2 regions of the Shewanella sp. HL-SH2 genome follow, and region 1 is predicted to be linked to the other one. Evidence: predicted binding sites of a transcription regulator. Region 1 holds the regulator's gene; the other holds the start of a gene.
What was found. The regulator FliA, encoded in region 1, starts transcription of late flagellar genes. The targets are predictions, from matches to a motif close to CTAAAGNTNNNNNNNNNNNNGCCGATA.
Positions count from the first base shown of each region.

Region 1 (9,620 bases):
AGACGAGTACAAAGATTCTGAAGGCCAACCTGAAGTTAAAGGCCGTGTCAGACAACTGCAACGAGAAATGGCGCAAAGAAGGATGATGGCCGAAGTGCCCAATGCTGATGTTATTGTGGTCAACCCTGAACACTATGCTGTAGCGGTTAAATATGATGTTGCCCGCTCCTCCGCACCATTTTTAATTGCTAAAGGAGTTGATGATGTTGCATTTAAAATTCGTGAAATCGCTCGTGAGCATAACGTTGCGATTGTGTCTGCACCACCATTAGCAAGGGCTATTTATCATACAACAAAAGTAGATCAACAAGTGCCAGAAGGCTTATTTACCGCTGTTGCTCAGGTGCTTGCATATGTATTTCAGTTAAAACAATACCAAAAAGGTAAGGGGCGTCGTCCTATACCAGTCCCGTTAAAACAACCCATTCCGGATGAACTAAAGCATTAATAACACTCTTAGATTGTTTTTTAATCCTAGTAAATAGATTCTATTATCAAATTATGATTGAATTTTTTTGTTGGCTTAATTCTTGCTATTTGACTGTACGCGTCAAAAATTCATCAGTAAAAGGCTTTCGCGAATGGATGTAAAAGCAGTTTTCGGGCAATTTAAACAAATCCGACCATCAACCTTTAAAGGAATTGGTACGCCTCTGTTAGTGTTGGCGGCATTAGGGATGATTGTTTTACCGATCCCGCCATTCTTATTAGATATCTTGTTTTCATTCAACATTGCACTGGCTTTAGTCGTGCTGCTTGTCGCTATTTATACCGACAGGCCACTCGATTTCGCCGCTTTCCCCACAGTACTTTTAGTGGCTACTTTACTAAGACTTGCCTTAAATGTGGCTTCAACTCGAGTGGTATTACTAGAAGGTCATAATGGTGGCGACGCGGCGGGTAAAGTCATTGAAGCCTTCGGCTCAGTGGTTATTGGTGGTAACTATGCTGTTGGTTTAGTTGTGTTTTTAATCTTGATTATTATTAACTTTGCTGTTGTAACTAAAGGTGCAGGCCGTATATCAGAGGTCAGTGCACGTTTTACCTTAGATGCTATGCCTGGTAAACAAATGGCCATTGATGCCGACTTAAACGCAGGTATTCTAAACCAAGAACAAGCGCGTATTCGTCGTGAAGAAGTGACTCGTGAGGCGGACTTTTATGGCGCAATGGACGGTGCGTCAAAATTTGTAAAAGGTGATGCGATAGCCGGTATTATGATTTTGGTTATCAACATGTTGGGCGGCTTTGTCATTGGTATGGTCCAGCATGGGCTTGATTTTTCTAGTGCAGTTGAAGTTTATACTCTGCTAACCATAGGTGATGGTCTAGTCGCCCAGATACCCGGTTTACTGCTTTCAATTGCAGCCGCTTTGATGGTTACTCGTCAAAATGAATCTGGTGATATGGGCCAGATGATGATGAGCCAGATGTTTGACAAGCCTAAGTCGCTAGCAATTGCAGCAGGTTTGTTATTTGTTATGGGTATTGTGCCAGGTATGCCACATGTCGCTTTTATCAGCTTTGCATTTATTACCGCGGCCACTGCTTATATGGTACAAAAACGTATTAATGAGAAAAAATCAGCTGCGTTAGAATTAGTCAAAAAAGGCCCGTCAGATATCAAAGATAAAGAACCAAAAGATTTAAGTTGGGATGATGTCCGTCACGTTGACACTATCGGTTTAGAAGTTGGATATAGACTTATCCCCTTGGTTGATAAAGGCCAAGGTGGTGAATTATTGAGTAGAATTAAAGGTGTGCGTAAAAAGCTATCACAAGAATTAGGCTTTTTAGTGCCAGCAGTGCATATTCGTGACAATCTAGATTTATCGCCAAATTCATATCGTATTCACTTAATGGGCGTGGTCGTCGGTGAAGCTGAAGTTAGACATGATTGTGAATTAGCCATTAATCCTGGCCAAGTTTATGGCAAGCTTGATGGCATAGAAACGACTGATCCAGCATTTGGGTTAGAAGCCGTTTGGATTGCACCAGAGCAACGTGAGCATGCGCAAACACTAGGCTATACAGTGGTAGATACTGCAACAGTGGTTGCAACCCATATCAGCCAATTACTCAGTAATAATGCTGCTAAGTTATTAGGTTATGAAGAAGTACAACAATTAATGGACATGCTTTCTAAGCAGTCACCAAAACTTGTTGATGGCTTTATTCCGGATGTAATGTCGCTAGGCAATGTGGTTAAAGTAATGCAAAATCTATTGAATGAAGGTGTATCTGTGCGTGACTTACGCACTATAGTGCAAACTTTGCTGGAATACGGCACCAAAAGTAATGATACTGAAGTACTTACCGCAGCCGTTCGAATTGCGCTAAAACGTATGATAGTGCAAGAAATATCCGGACCTGAGCTAGAAATCCCCGTCATTACTTTGGCGCCAGAGTTGGAACAAATGTTGCATAAGTCTATGCAGGCGACAGGGGGAGAAGGGCCAAATATTGAACCAGGCCTTGCAGAACGCATGCAGCAGTCATTACTTGATGCTTCACAGAAACAAGAAATGGTCGGTCAGCCAGCCATTTTATTGACATCAGGCATGCTGCGTTCAACTCTGTCACGATTTGTTAAGTACACTATTCCAAATTTAAGGGTAATTTCGTATCAAGAAATTCCAGATGAGAAACAGATACGGATTGTTTCATCTGTTGGCCAATAGTGATAACGTCAGATAAAAGAGGTGCGTAAGTGAAAATTAAACGATTTTTTGCCAAAGATATGCGCGCAGCATTAGCGCAAGTCAAAGAGACCCTTGGTTCTGACGCTGTCATTATGTCGAATAAAAAAGTGGCAGGCGGGATTGAGATTGTCGCCGCCGTTGATTACGATGAGCCTAAGGCGCGTGCCGCAATGGCAACACCAACTCCAGGCTTTATGGATCTTAGTGAGGATCGCGTATCACTTGCATCTAACTCTGTAATCAAGGCAAAAACAAAAATTAATCCACCGCCAGCGGCAGATTCATTACAAGCGTTGTTAGAGAAACAACAAAGCCGCTTAAGTCAGCAAATGCCTCCTAAACAAGATGACTCTGATTTACCTGAATGGGCGCGCCAATTACAAGGTGCGACAGCTGACGCCAAGCCAGCTAAACCTCAGTATCAGCAACAGGCTGGATTTGATAAGCAGTCAAAAAATAATAAAGTCAGTTCGACTGAAATGGATGCGCTTCGTGAAGAAATGGCTTCATTACGTAACTTACTGACTCATCAAGTATCTTCATTGATGACTGAACAAAAAAAGCGGAAAGATCCTGTGGGTGCTATGCTTGAAAGTAAACTACTTGCTGCAGAGTTTTCAGCACCCGTTGCAGCTAAACTTTCATCTCTGAGTCAACACTATAATCCAGCGGAATTAGTGCGTTCATTACCACAAAGTTTGGCTAACTTACTTGACAACCAAGGTGATGATATTGTAAAGCGCGGAGGCGTTGTGGCTTTTGTTGGACCAACTGGTGTTGGTAAAACGACATCTCTGGCAAAAATTGCTGCACGTTTTGCAGCACAACATGGTGCAGATCAAGTTGCACTTATTACAACGGATCATTATCGTATTGGCGCCTATGAGCAATTAGCAACTTATGGCAAAATAATGGGGTGTCCAGTAAAGCAAGCACATGATGTCACCGAGCTAGAACAGATTTTGTACCAATTTAGAAGTCGTAAGTTAGTACTTATAGATACAGCGGGTATGGGGCAACGTGATATGCGTCTTTATCAACAACTTGATAATTTGACAGCAAACAGTAGGATCCCAATTCGCAGCTATTTAGTGATGTCGGCAACAGGGCAACGCAGAGTATTACAAGACGCGGTTAATCATTTTAAACGCATTCCATTAGCGGGTGTAATTTTAACCAAATTAGATGAATCTGTATCAATTGCAGGTGCATTGAGCGTTCTGATACAAAATGAGTTACCATTAAGCTATGTGACTGATGGCCAACGTGTTCCTGAAGACATAAAAGTAGCAGATACTTTAGCTCTGGCTAAGCAAGCTTTAGCCGCGTTAAATGAAACAGAACAAGTAATTTCTCAAGACACAAGCGCATGGTCGAATGAAATGACTTATGCATTCGAGTAAGAATATGACCCGTGATCAAGCAAGTGGTTTACGTATGATGAATCAACCAAATAACGAAAAAGTTAAAGTAATTGCCGTATCCGGTGGAAAAGGTGGGGTAGGAAAAACCAGTGTTTCTATAAATACTGCCGTTGCCCTAGCGGAAAAAGGTAAACGTGTTTTAGTATTAGATGCGGATCTTGGTTTAGCTAACGTTGATGTGATGTTAGGAATTCGTGCCGAGAAAAATTTATCTCATGTTTTATCTGGCGATGCCGAATTAGACGATATCATTGTTCGAGGCCCTAAAGGTATTGGTATTGTTCCTGCAACGTCTGGAAGCAGAGCTATGGTTGAGTTAACCCAGGCTCAACATGCAGGATTAATTCGTGCTTTCAGTGAGATGCGTACACAGTTTGACATATTAATTGTCGATACCGCGGCAGGTATTTCAGATATGGTACTGAGTTTCTCAAGGGCATCACAAGATGTATTAATTGTGGTATGCGATGAACCGACATCTATTACAGATGCCTATGCACTGATAAAAATATTAAGCCGTGAACACGGTGTATTTCATTTCAAAATTGTGGCTAATATGGTACGCAGTTTACGTGAAGGAATGGAATTGTTTGCTAAACTAAGTAAAGTAACGGATCGGTTTTTAGATGTTGCTTTAGAGCTAGTTGCAACCGTGCCATTTGATGAGAATTTGCGTAAGTCTGTGCGAAAGCAAAAGTTAGTTGTTGAGGCGTATCCAAAGTCGCCATCAGCCATTGCTTATCACGGCCTGGCAAATAAAATTATGAGCTGGCCAGTTCCACAACAGCCGGGTGGACACTTAGAGTTTTTTGTTGAACGTTTAGTCCAACGCAAAGAAACACAAGAGGATAGAGTGAGTGAATAAAGCCGCCGCGTATACTCAGTTCGATAATAAAACATCCGTTGTTGAACAGTATGCACCGCTGGTAAAAAGAATTGCACATCATATGTTGGCGCGATTACCTGCTTCAGTGCAACTCGACGACTTGCTACAGTCTGGCATGATAGGGTTACTTGAAGCGTCATCAAAATTTGATGACACCAAAGGGGCTAAGTTTGAAACCTTTGCAGGCATTCGGATACGCGGTGCTATGATTGATGAAATCCGCCGTGGTGATTGGGTTCCTCGTTCAGTTCATCGCAATAATCGCCGGGTTGCGCAGGTTATTGACGAACTAGAGCAAGGATTGGGACGTGATGCTCGTGACACAGAAATTGCAGAAAAACTTGATATGTCGCTCAATGAGTACCATCATATTTTAAATGATGTTTCTGTTGGGAAAATCATAGGCATAGAAGATTTAGGTATTTCGCAAGATGTGTTAGTCACAGATGATGGAATACCAGATGATAATTTTGAAGCATTAGCTGAAACGCAATTTAAATCAGCGCTGGTGGAAGCAATTAAAACCTTACCAGAAAGAGATGCATTAGTACTTTCACTGTACTATGACGAAGCGTTAAACTTAAAAGAAATCGGTGCAATTCTTGAAGTAAGCGAATCTAGGGTTAGTCAGATATTAAGTCAGGCTATGCTTAGATTAAAAGGCAAACTCAAGCATTGGACACAACAATAATTATTAATTAGAGCACTAGAGTGTCAGCTCACCGGAGGAAACCTTGGACAAGAATATGAAGATTCTTATTGTTGACGACTTTTCAACAATGCGACGTATCATAAAGAACTTGTTGCGAGACTTGGGATTCAATAATACCCAAGAAGCAGATGATGGATCAACAGCCTTACCTATGTTGCAAAAAGGTGATTTTGACTTTGTTGTAACAGATTGGAATATGCCTGGTATGCAAGGTATTGATTTGCTGAAGGCTATTCGTGCCGATGATTCATTAAAACATTTACCTGTTTTGATGGTTACGGCAGAAGCTAAGCGTGAGCAAATTATTGCAGCCGCCCAAGCAGGTGTGAATGGATATGTTGTTAAACCTTTCACAGCGGCTACCCTTAAAGAGAAATTAGATAAAATTTTTGAACGTCTCGCTTAAGCAAGGATAAGTTATGCAGCCAATAATATCGGGGTTAATTACTCTCGAGCAGGCCCAGCAACTTGTCGAACTGCTTACTGCGGGGGAGCAAGATCAAGCTGACGACGTTGTTAGAGAACTCGCTACACCAATACAGCGTGAATTATTTGAAGAAGTCGGGAAATTAACACGTCAACTTCATAGTGCACTTCAAGATTTTCAGGTAGATAACCGTTTATCAGAATTAGCCAAGGTTGAAATACCGGATGCTAAAGAGAGATTAAATTACGTTATTGATATGACAGAACAAGCTGCAAATAAAACCATGGATGCAGTTGAAGAATGTTTACCTTTGGCCGATACAATAATTACCAATATAAAATCTGTTACCCCTATGTGGGATAAGTTAATGCGTCGAGACATAGAGTTGAGTGAGTTCAAAAAACTTTGTCATGATGTTCAGCAGCTTATGTCACATAGTGAACACGATACAACCCGTTTACGACAATTACTAAATGAAATACTGATGGCGCAGGATTTTCAAGACTTAACAGGGCAAATGATCCGTCGAGTTATCGACTTAGTTCGCGAAGTCGAAAATAATCTAGTCTCTATGTTGACAGTATTTGGTGATTATACGCCGCAACCGGAAACTGTTAAAAAAGAGAATAAAATAGAGGCAGAGGGCCCAATTATGCACGCAGAATTGCGTGATGACGTGGTCGCAGGTCAAGATGAAGTTGATGATTTGCTATCCAGTCTGGGTTTCTAATTAGGAGTCAGTTGAATGTCATTTGATGTTGATGAAGAGATACTCCAGGACTTTTTGGTAGAGGCTGGTGAGATTTTAGAGCTTCTTCAAGAGCAGTTAGTTGCGCTTGAAAATAATCCTGATGACAGTAATTTGTTGAATGCTATTTTTCGCGGTTTCCATACTGTAAAAGGTGGAGCTGGTTTTTTAAGTTTGAAACCTATGGTAGACGTCTGCCATGAAGCGGAAAATACCTTCGATCTATTGAGAACCGGCAAACGGAGTGTTAATGCAGAATTGATGGATATCATTTTGCAGGCAGTTGATGCTATTAACATTATGTTTGCCCAAACTCAGCAAGGCGAAGAACAAGATCCTGTTGAAGTCGAACTACTTAATAAATTGAAGCTACTCAGTTCGGGTGCACCTTTGCCATCAGAAATGGGCGGGCAGAGTGAAGAGCTGATTCAAGAGTCAGTAGAAGAACTCGTAGAGGAAATCGCGCCTGTCAATCAACCAGAATTCATTGAAGACAATGTTAGCGCTGACACTAATATTGACGAAATAAATGAGTCCGAATTTGAAGCATTATTAGATGCGCTTCATGGTCAAGGTAATAGTCCTGTAGCAACTACTTCATCAACAGCTAAAACACCTCAGCAATCAGCTCCAGCTCCTGTTGGCTCAGATGAAATTTCTGATGACGAATTTGAAGCATTGTTAGATGAACTTCATGGTTCAAATAAATTAAGTGCAGCTGAGAGTAAACCTGCACCAGCTAAATCTGTAGAGCCTCCAGTTCAAATGGTAGACTCAGATGATATAACCGACGACGAGTTTGAGAAATTACTTGATGAGCTTCACGGGAAAGGTTCTTCGCCTGCTAAAGTAGATACTTCAGCGTCAAGCTCTGCTGCAACACTCAAAACTGCCGCACCCAAAAACGTTGAGCCAGTAAAGGCCGCTGCAGCTCCATTTCCTCAACCTAAAGCACCTGCTCCTGTAGCAAATGTTGACGTGGTTATTAAAGATAAGGCGCCAACAAAAGCGGCTGCATCTGTTCCTCAGGGAGAAACAACTGTTCGTGTTGATACCGCTAGACTTGATCAAATTATGAATATGGTCGGTGAGTTGGTATTAGTCCGAAATAGGTTAGTTAGTTTAGGCGTTACTCGTGAAGACGAGGAAATGTCAAAAGCACTGGCAAATTTAGATTTAGTTACTGCTGATTTGCAAGGCGCAGTAATGAAAACTCGTATGCAGCCAATTAAGAAGGTTTTTGGTCGCTTTCCGCGGGTTGTGCGTGACTTAGCGCGTACACTTAATAAAGAAATTGATTTAGTTATGATTGGTGAAGAAACCGATCTAGACAAAAACCTCGTCGAAGCTTTAGCCGACCCGTTAGTGCATTTAGTGCGTAACTCGGTTGATCACGGGATTGAAATGCCTATTACCCGTGAGGCGAATGGCAAGTCAAGAACAGGTACTATTACATTATCAGCAAGCCAAGAAGGCGATCACATCTTACTGAAAATTGAAGATGATGGTGCAGGAATGGACCCACAAAAGCTGAAAGAGATAGCTATTACCCGTGGTGTGCTTGATGAGGATACTGCATCTAGGATGACAGATTCCGAAGCATATAATTTAATTTTTGCGCCAGGCTTTTCAACTAAAGTGGAAGTATCAGATATTTCTGGTCGTGGCGTGGGTATGGACGTGGTGAAAACCCGTATTACTCAGCTAAACGGTACTGTTCATATCGACTCATTGAAGGGCAAAGGCACTGTTTTAGAAATTAAAGTACCGTTAACGTTAGCTATTATGCCGACCTTAATGGTAGATGTATCTAAGCAAGTGTTTGCGTTACCGCTATCAAGTGTCAATGAGATCTTCCATCTTGATTTAACCAAAACCAATGTTGTAGATGGTCAGCTAACCGTTATTGTACGTAATAAAGCCGTACCATTATTTTATTTAGAGCATTGGTTGCACAGCCATAAAACTAAGTTTAAACATGGTGATAAAAAGCACGGCCATGTCGTTATTGTTCAATTAGGTACAAAACAGATTGGCTTTGTGGTTGATGGTTTAATTGGACAGGAAGAAGTGGTTATTAAGCCGTTAGGAAGTATGCTACAAGGTACGCCGGGTATGGCGGGGGCAACAATTACCTCAGACGGTGGTATTGCGCTGATTTTAGATGTACCAGGTTTATTAAAACAGTACGCCAAAAATAAAAAATAAAAGTTCCATTATTTAAGGAATGAAATGGCTATAAAAGTATTAGTTGTTGACGACTCAAGCTTTTTTCGACGTCGAGTCAGTGAGATTGTTAATCAAGATCCTGAACTCGAAGTTGTGGGCGTGGCTGTCAATGGCGAAGAAGCTGTTAAAATGGCGGCAGAACTTAGCCCTAATGTCATCACTATGGATATTGAAATGCCAGTGATGGACGGTATAAGTGCTGTTCGCGCGATTATGGCAAGTACCCCTGTTCCTATTCTTATGTTTTCATCATTAACTCATGATGGTGCTAAATCGACTTTAGATGCACTTGAAGCTGGGGCACTTGATTTTTTACCTAAACGTTTTGAAGATATTGCTACAAATAAAGATGATGCGATACTTCTGCTACAACAACGTATAAAAGCGTTAGGGCGTAGAAGGGTGTTTAGACCTGTTAGCCGTATATCACCATCTGCTCCTACAGCTTATAGGTCTTCTAGTTCACTTACAGGCAGCTTAAGCTCATCCAAC
Region 1 covers NZ_CP195035.1:1,962,570-1,972,189, forward strand. Annotated here, with positions in the region: gene flhB (flagellar biosynthesis protein FlhB) at 1-448, shown strand, start outside; gene flhA (flagellar biosynthesis protein FlhA) at 582-2,681, shown strand; gene flhF (flagellar biosynthesis protein FlhF) at 2,711-4,105, shown strand; gene ACRWP9_RS08570 (MinD/ParA family protein) at 4,110-4,991, shown strand; gene ACRWP9_RS08575 (RNA polymerase sigma factor FliA) at 4,984-5,703, shown strand; gene cheY (chemotaxis response regulator CheY) at 5,747-6,130, shown strand; gene ACRWP9_RS08585 (protein phosphatase CheZ) at 6,144-6,881, shown strand; gene ACRWP9_RS08590 (chemotaxis protein CheA) at 6,897-9,107, shown strand; gene ACRWP9_RS08595 (protein-glutamate methylesterase/protein-glutamine glutaminase) at 9,132-9,620, shown strand, end outside.

Region 2 (9,620 bases), 820 kb from region 1:
AAATCACATCACGAATGGTATGGGTGTTAGTAAATAACATCACCAAACGGTCGATACCAATACCCTGACCCGCTGTAGGCGGTAAGCCGTGCTCTAGTGCTGTAATGTAATCTGCATCATAAAACATTGCTTCATCATCACCGGCATCTTTAGCATCAACCTGCGCTTTAAAGCGACTGTCCTGGTCTTCTGCATCGTTAAGCTCAGAGAAACCGTTAGCGACTTCACGACCGCCAATAAAGAACTCGAAACGGTCAGTAATAAAATGATTGTCATCATTACGACGCGCTAACGGTGAAATGTCCGCTGGATAACCAGTAATGAACGTAGGTTGCATTAGCTGAGTTTCGGCGGTTTCGCCAAAGATTTCTTCTAACAATTGACCACAAGTCCAGAACTTCTCAATTTTCATTCCAATGCTTTTGGCAAGGGTACGCATAAATTCAACGTCTTTAACTTCTTCATAGGTCATTGACTGAATGGTAGCATTGTCTGGATTGTATTTCTTAATCGCATCTAACATGCTTAAACGTGCGTAAGGGCCACCAAAATCAACAGTATGCTCGCCGTATGGAAGTTGTGGAGAACCACAAAGTTCAGTCGCGATAGAGCTTAGCATTTCTTCGGTTAAGTCCATAAGGTCATTAAAATCAGCGTATGCCATATAGAATTCCATCATAGTGAATTCTGGGTTATGACGTGGTGATAAACCTTCGTTACGGAAGTTGCGGTTAATTTCGAATACTCGCTCAAAACCACCTACGACTAAACGCTTAAGGTAAAGCTCAGGCGCGATACGCAAGTACATCGCCATATCTAATGCATTATGGTGCGTGGCAAAAGGACGTGCTGAAGCACCGCCTGGAATGCTATGCATCATTGGTGTTTCAACTTCCATGAACTCTTTTTTGATCATGAAGTTACGAATAGCTGAAACCACTTTAGAACGCATAATAAAAGCATTACGTGAATCTTCATTGACAATCAAATCAACGTAACGTTGACGATAACGTGTTTCTTGATCCGTTAAACCGTGGAATTTTTCAGGTAATGGACGCAATGCTTTAGTCAGTAACTGATACTGTTCCATGTTGACATATAAGTCGCCTTTACCTGACAGGTGAAGTTGACCGGTAACACCAATAATGTCACCAATATCTAACCCCTGAAACGTCTCTTTCAAATCTTTTTGAACATCTTTACCCGCATAAGCCTGGATACGACCGCTCACATCTTGAATCACTAAAAAAGGACCGCGCTTAGCCATAACACGACCAGCGATAGAGCGTTGAATGCCCATGCCTTCTAGTTCTTCTTTGGTGTGGTGACCGAACTCAGCTTCAATATCGGCAGCCTTATGTTTTCGATCGAAGTTGTTTGGGTGACCATTTGCTGGGCAATTCGTGCGGATGTGATCCAATTTTGCACGACGTTCTGCAATTAACTTATTTTCATCTTGAGTGTGTTCAGTCATCTTCTTCTCTCGTTAAAGGCCAGATTTAAGGCTAGCTTCAATAAACTTGTCCAAATCGCCATCTAAAACGGTTTGGGTATTTCGGTTTTCAACACCGGTACGTAAATCTTTAATGCGGGAGTCATCTAAAACGTATGAACGAATTTGACTGCCCCAACCAATATCAGACTTAGCGTCTTCAGCGGCTTGCTTATCAGCATTTTGCTTATACATTTCCAACTCGTACAACTTAGCTTTTAATTGTTTAAAAGCGGAATCACGGTTTTTATGCTGTGAGCGGTCATTTTGACACTGCACCACAGTATTGGTTGGAATATGGGTAATACGTACTGCAGAATCCGTTTTGTTAACGTGCTGACCACCCGCACCTGATGCGCGGTAAGTATCAATACGTAAATCAGAAGGATTAATATCAATTTCAATATCATCTTCAATTTCAGGGTACACAAATACCGAGCAAAAAGAAGTATGACGCTTACCTGATGAATCAAAAGGCGACTTACGCACCAAACGGTGTACACCCGTTTCAGTTCGCATCCAGCCAAACGCATATTCCCCGGTAAACTTAATGGTAGCGCCTTTAATACCGGCCACATCCCCAGCGGTAACTTCAATCAATTCTGGGCTAAAGTTATGCGCTTCGCCCCAGCGTAAATACATACGCAGTACCATATTGGCCCAATCTTGTGCTTCTGTTCCACCTGAACCTGATTGAATATCAAGATAACAGCTTGCAGCATCATTTTTGCCAGCAAACATACGGCGAAACTCTAGATCTGCTAGACGCTTTTCAAGTTCGGCAATTTCGTTACTGGCATCATTAAAGGTTTCTTCATCGTCTTCTTCAATGGCTAATTCCAATAACCCAGCGACATCTTCAAGGCCAGAATCCATATCATCAATGGTTTTTACAACCGCTTCAAGGGCTGAACGCTCTTTCCCTAACGCCTGGGCACGCTCAGGTTCACTCCATACTTCTGAACTTGCAAGCTCTTGGCTAACCTCTTCTAAACGCTCACTTTTAGCAGCGTAGTCAAAGGTACCCCCTAAGAAGTTCTGTGCGCTCGGCCAGCTCCTTAATTTTGAATTTTACCGGATTAACTTCAAACATGAATTTTCAACTTAAAAAATAGCGGTTAACAAAAGGTTTAACGGCGTATTTTACCCCATGCGCGGCACTAAACCTAGACCGAAGTGGGGTTAATTAAGTCGAATATATTTCAACTGAATTTATCAAGATTTTATAGCTTAGCTATACTGTAATAATGAACTCAGATAACCCAACTTGTTGCTACCACGAAGATGAAGGATTTTCCTGCCATGAAGCTGCAGAGCCTTCAGGTCTTTGTTACTGGCATGACCCACGCAGTATTAAAAACAAGCCTGACGACAAAGCTAGGCTTGAAGCTTTTGCTCGTAGCGGAGGAATGCTTCGCGGCATTAGTTTAAAGCGGGCAAATTTAACGGGTGTTGACTTAGTTAAACATCATGCAAAAACAGGTTTTGATATGAGTCATGCAGAGCTATATCGAGCTAACCTTCAAGGCGCACATATGTTCAATGTCAACCTTGAACAAGCTAGCTTAATGAAGGCCGATTTACGTGATGCCAATATGCATTGCGCCAACCTAACCAACACCAATCTATTAGGCGTAAAATGGAAAGGTGCCAAAATTGAAAACATTTATACGGGAACGAAAATCAAGCAAGAACGTATGGCTCGTAAAGCAGATAGGTTGGGAGAAATAGAAATTGCCTTGGATTATTACCAACAGTCTGAAGAGATATATCGTGACTTACGTAAAGCTGCCGATCGTGAAGGCTTATTTGCCATGGCCGGACATTTTATGCGTAACGAGCTCATAATGCGACGACATCAGATGCCTAAGTGGTCATCAAAACGCATGATATCTAAGTCAATTGATCTATTGTGTGGTTATGGTGAAGCCCCTCTTCGAGTGATAGGGTTTTCTATGGCACTGATTGCAATCTGTTTCTTTTTCACCGGTCTTAGCTATGGTGAACAAATCCATCAATTCAACTTCGACAATAGCATTAGCCAAAACATTAAGCTGCTTCTAAACTGCATTTACTATTCAGTTGTTACCTTTACCACCTTAGGTTATGGCGACTTTACACCCATTGGCTACTCCAAATTGGTTGCGGCAATCGAGGCCTTTACGGGTAGCTTTACGATTGCATTATTCGTCGTGGTATTTGTAAAAAAAATGAATCGTTAATCATTGGCAGGCTTAAGGCTAACTTTCCCAACACGCTTGCCATGACAAACACTGAACCAGGTTCTACTGTGGTAATAAAAGCGTGATACAACGGATATTAATGCTAGCTCACAACAAGCTTAACAGTGCGCCAAAAGCTGCAAAGCCGGCAACAAGCAACACGATATTAGGCTTAAATATTTTTAATACTCCAAAGCCAATTACCACCAATGCCATATCGAGTGAACTCGCCACACCACTACTAAAAACAGGCTGATACAAGGCGGCAAACAGTAACCCTACCACTGCGGCATTCACTCCAGCTAGTCCACCAGCGATAACCGGACGTTGACTAATGGCTCCCCAGCTATTTAATGCCACTAACATCAATAAAAATCCGGGGATGAAAATAGCGATGGTGGCGAAAAGTGCACCTAAAATGGGTGATTCTTGCCAAATATCAGCCCCAAGAAACGTCGCCAGAGTAAACATAGGCCCAGGTACAGCCTGTGCTAGCGCATAGCCGGTTAAAAACCTATCTTGGGTAACAAGATCGCCAACATTAGCCTCAAGTAGCGGCAGTACAACATGGCCGCCACCAAACACTAAACTGCCAACTTGATAAAACTGTCCAAAAATTTGCCCAAGACTATCGGGCTGAGATGCTAAAAAGTAAGAAGCAATTAACCCTAAAACAAAAATAGCTAACCACAGTAAATTCAACTTTATTTCAGGTGTATCAGGGGAGGTATTTTCACCGCGAGTCAGAACTAAGGCACCAATAATAGCCGCAACAATTAATACCACGATTTGTGTTAATAATGCCGGAAATAATAAAATACACGCGACAGTGGCTACCATTAAACATTGCGCCGTTTTACGTTGGCAAAATTGCTTAAACATACCCAGAGTAGCATCAGCGACTACAACAACAGCAAGTAATTTTAAACCGTGAATAGCACCTGCAACCATGTCCAATTGCAACCAACTGGCAGTGGATATAGCAAATAGAAATAGCAGTAAAAATGAAGGAAGTGTAAAACCTAAAAATGCTGCAAATGCCCCGGGCAATCCACCTTTATGATAACCAATCGCAAAGCCAACTTGGCTTGAACCAGGCCCTGGCATAAACTGGCTCAATGCGACAAAACTGGCGTATTGCTTATCATCCAGCCAATTTAAATCTTGTACAAAGGTTTTTCTAAAATAACCAATATGTGCAGCTGGGCCACCGAAACTAATTAATCCTAATGCTAAAAAACGACTAAAAATTTGCCACATGCTGAGTCCCTAATATTCTTATATCGATTTAGTTTATGACACTATTATGAATACTTAATGACAAAGAGAGTTCTTTTCTAACATCACCAGCACTTCATAGTGGTCGGTATGTGGAAACATATCAAACAACTGCACCTTGGTAATTTTATATCCTGATATCATAGCCAAATCTTTCACTAAACTGATTGGGTTACAACTCGAATAAACTATCGCTTTAGGTGAAAATGCGCTTAATGACTGACAAAGCGACTCGCCTATTCCGCGCCTTGGCGGATTAACAATAATCAAATCAGGTTTATCATTTGCTGCGATCCCATTAGCAAAGTCGGTTGAATCCAACGCCCTAAAGCTGATGTCCTCTAGACCCATTTCTGCGGCAGACATCTTGGCACACTCGATCGCTTCGGCCTCAATTTCAATCCCAGTTAACCGAATTTTGCCACTTGCACAATGCAGTCCGAATCCACCCACCCCACAAAATAAATCCCAAATATGTTGTGGATTAAATGCAGCGACCCACTCTCGAGCAGTTTGATAAAGTTGCTCAGCTACCTGTGGATTGGTTTGAAAAAAACTTTTAGGACGAATATATAAAGGCACATCATTAAAGCGATCAGCAAGACGGGTTTGATCGGTTAAAAATATTTCTTGATCGCCCTCTAAAATCGCCATATGAACAGGTTGAATATTAACCGACACTAAACTGATTTTAGGAAATTCAGCCTGTAACTGAGGTAGTTCTCGCTTAATTCGTGAAATTGCCTGTTCACTGTTCAGCACAAAGCGCAGCATAAATTCACCAGAGATATAACTTCTGGTGAGCAGAATAAATTTAAGCTCACCTTTACTTTTATCGACTCGATACGGCGGAATTCCCGCTTGTTGCACAAACAATTGCAATCTATGTAATAGCTGCCGCATATCTTCAGGATAGAGTTGGCAATCGCATAAACTAATGGGCTGCCCCTGGGGATCGACAATACCTAAAATAGGTTGATGTGCTGCACCTAACACCACCATTTTAGCTTTATTGCGAAAACGATTTTCTTGGCTTGCAATAGGCTCAAGCCATTGCTCAACAGGCAATTGGCCAAAAAACTGCTGTAGTTTGGTCATTTTATGCTGTAACTGTTCTGACATAGGGATTTGAATATCACGACAGGATAAACAATGACCTTTTTCAAAAAACTCACACTTCACAACTTGATGCCTTATCAGAATTAAGTACTTTTAACGCGTTATCACATAAACTTTTAAGCTGCTGAAGTTGTGCCAGATCGCCACCCACTTTACAACGCATCATTTCAGGGACTGATTCAGCTTGTTGGCGTAGCATTTGGCCTTGTTCGGTAAGGTGTAATACTCTAACTCGCTCATCTTCTTCACTACGGCCTCGTATTACTAACTTTTTTACTTCTAAGCGCTTAAGTAAGGGGGTTAACGTACCTGAGTCTAAATGCAATCGCTCGCCCAAGGTTTTAACGCTTATGCCCGCCTCTTTCCACAACACTAACATGACTAAATACTGCGGATATGTCAGTGATAACTCATCAAGCAAAGGGCGATAAGCACGGATCATCGCATTAGTGACGCTATATAATGAAAAACACACCTGATTTTCAAGTGCTAATGGGTTGGCTGATGGCATAAATATTCCCTTTAAAATTTGCTCAAGTATAACATATTCTAGTTGTGCACAATCTATAATATTTGCCAACAACAGAGAATACTTTGCCAAGAATTTATTATATTTTGTTAGGGAAGCATATTAATCCGATATCTTTGCTACAGTATTCAATACGCCTGCCGATATACAAATAGACAGAATACAAAAACCATTATTTAATAAAAGTGAGGTTTATATGACAATTTCGGTAAACGCTCCAAGCAACATGCCAGCAAATATTGATTCAGGCCATAGCTTGAAAGCCGCTGTTATGGCGAAGGATCAACAAAAAGTGGAAGGTCAAATGGCACTGCAACTTATTGAAGCAGCAGCGCCTCCAGCACCTGTTGGCAATGCAGGTCACAATATTAATACGACTGCCTAAATTTTTACTGTGTAATTAGCTATCTTAAATTGCGACACCTTAGTGATTACGTCATTATGGTCTGTCATGAATAATGGATAGAGAAATACATTGATGAAAAATTTATCGGCTTTGGCTGCTGTTGGGTTAACTGCGGTTGGTTTAACTGTGATTGGTTTAACTCCAATTGCGCAGAGCTACGCCGCTACGTCTGTGGCTCAAGCGCCTAGCTTTGAGTGCAATAAAGCACGCGGGTCTATTGAGAAGCTTATTTGCCAATCTGAAGAGTTGGCTCTACTGGATATTCAGTTACAGCCCCTTTTCAGCCAATTAGTTTCACAAGTCGATGGGCAGCAAGTTAACCAGATTAAAGCTGAGCAAAGAGGCTGGATTAAAGGCCGTAATGATTGCTGGAAAGCCAATAACCCTAAAGAATGTACTAAGCTTAATTACCAATCTCGTATAACTGAGCTACAAATTCTAGCAGGCGCTGTAGAGGTGCCAAGTGCAACTTATTATCAATGTGGCCATGATCCACAGAACAAATTAACAGCCTATTTTTATAATAATACCGTCATCCCAGCCGCAGTATTCAGCTACAGTCAGGCGAAAAAAACATCTAGCGTGCCTCCAGCAAATTTATCCCAATTAGGACTATTAACCCGTACGGCTTCTGGCGCTAAATACCAGGCGCAGAATACTAGCCTATGGACTCATCAACAACAGGCGACGATTGAACAAGTTAATCAGCTGCCAATAAGTTGTAAGTTAATAGTCGAGTAAATAGATAACATGGCAGTCTAAAGTAATCAAATAAGGGTGGTTAATCTTGCAACCACTCAAAAGCTTGAGGTTTGTCGTTGAAAGACATCATCTCGCCGTTAATAAACCATCCCCCCACTTTTACAGCTAAATCTTGCCAATTTTGGTCACCAAAAATAGCCACTTTATTAAAACTGGTACGGTGTTTAACTCCAAGCTTTAAGTCATCCCAAGCGGCCTGTAACTCCCAGCCCTCAAGTTCGCTTATATCCACAAACATGTTCATCTTAGGCTTAGCAACTTGCGCTAATGCATCATCCAGTATCGGAGTAATAATTTGATAGTCTTCATGGGTGAGCTTACCCACCACCTTCATAATGATAAAAAAGTGTTGTTGATGACGCTCAATTCCTATTGTGATCCCATGTCTTTGCATAACTCAACCTCTACATTTATTTTCAATGGTTAATCTAGGTTGAAGTAAATCTAATCCCCAACCCGATTATCGACTGACTATAATTTAAGCACTTTTAAGCAATAGATAACGCCGATTAGCGCACACTTAATAGAATCGGCTTTTGTAGCGATCACACGCCATACAATAGAGTGACTACGCCGAGCACCACAAATAAAGCTGCACAAGTTCTGTGGATCATTTTCATCGGTAATTTATCAGCACTAAAATGACCCAGTAATACCACTGGCACATTGGCTATTAACATCCCTAATGTAGTGCCTATTACCACCATGGCAAGTGCATCATATTTAGCCGCTAATACGACTGTGGCAATTTGAGTTTTATCACCCATCTCGGCAATAAAGAACAAAATGAAGGTAGCCATAAACGCGCCTAGTTTATAAAAGCTATTATCATCCTCATCCATTTTATCGGGTATCAGAACCCATAGGGCAATAGCAAAAAATGACAATGCAACGGCATAGCTAGCCCATTGAGGATCAAGCCAGCTAATAGCAAACTGTCCGACCCAAGCCGCGACAAAATGATTGAGTAGTGTTGCCAACAAAATACCTAGAACAATGGCTGATTTATTGCGAAAACGCGCCGCTAACAATAATGCTAACAGTTGAGTTTTATCGCCAATTTCAGCAATAGCCACGGTAAAGGTTGAAGTAAGAAGTGCTTCCAAGGGAAAATCCTAGCGTTATTAGAGGGCATATAAACCAAGCACAAGCAACAGCAAGCCCTCTAAGCTACTGTTACCGTACTAGGTCTTGCTTAACAAAGGGCTTCTTTGTTGTTTATACCATGGCAATATGGCCAATTATGTTGATATAAACGCCAAAAGTTATTGATGGCAACAACTTAAAGCTAGCTACTCCCCTAAAACGAGGGCTGCAATATAACCCAAACTTAAAAGGCATACAACATCATAATGCCCTTCTTCTCATTTCCTAATTCCCAAGCCAGCTAATGAATGCACAATACAAATATTGGCTTTGATGTTGGCGGGCTAAATGTTATGTAATTGTTTCTACACAGTGCAAAAATTCTTTAAACGACTAAGTTTCTTGCTTGAGCTGTTTGCCTTCTGCTAATGTCGCTTGCAATAAAACAATAACTATATGGACGCGTTCGTGAATTTTAAAACACTTGGATCTATTTCGATAGTCGCTGGTACTGCTATTGGTGGTGGCATGCTTGCATTACCTTTAGCCACTGCGGCACTGGGGATCGTCCCAGCTATCTTGCTGCTCATTGTCATTTGGGGCATCTCTGCATACACCTCTTTACTCATGTTAGAAATCAATTTACGTACCGGTATAGGCGATAATGTCCATGCCATTACCGGTAAAACATTAGGTAAGGTAGGGCAATTAATTCAAGGTGGATCG
Region 2 covers NZ_CP195035.1:1,143,587-1,153,206, reverse strand. Annotated here, with positions in the region: gene lysS (lysine--tRNA ligase) at 1-1,474, opposite strand, end outside; one part of gene prfB (peptide chain release factor 2) at 1,487-2,509, opposite strand; one part of gene prfB (peptide chain release factor 2) at 2,511-2,585, opposite strand; gene ACRWP9_RS05050 (pentapeptide repeat-containing protein) at 2,740-3,714, shown strand; gene chrA (chromate efflux transporter) at 3,823-4,974, opposite strand; gene rlmC (23S rRNA (uracil(747)-C(5))-methyltransferase RlmC) at 5,029-6,174, opposite strand; gene ACRWP9_RS05035 (MarR family winged helix-turn-helix transcriptional regulator) at 6,164-6,622, opposite strand; gene ACRWP9_RS05030 (cytoplasmic protein) at 6,837-7,025, shown strand; gene ACRWP9_RS05025 (MliC family protein) at 7,119-7,787, shown strand; gene ACRWP9_RS05020 (STAS/SEC14 domain-containing protein) at 7,828-8,202, opposite strand; gene ACRWP9_RS05015 (TMEM165/GDT1 family protein) at 8,354-8,914, opposite strand; yybP-ykoY riboswitch at 9,006-9,121, opposite strand; gene ACRWP9_RS05010 (aromatic amino acid transport family protein) at 9,363-9,620, shown strand, end outside.
Region 2: a site for FliA is predicted at 6,760-6,786, ahead of ACRWP9_RS05030 (cytoplasmic protein). Genes of this name have one in related genera too.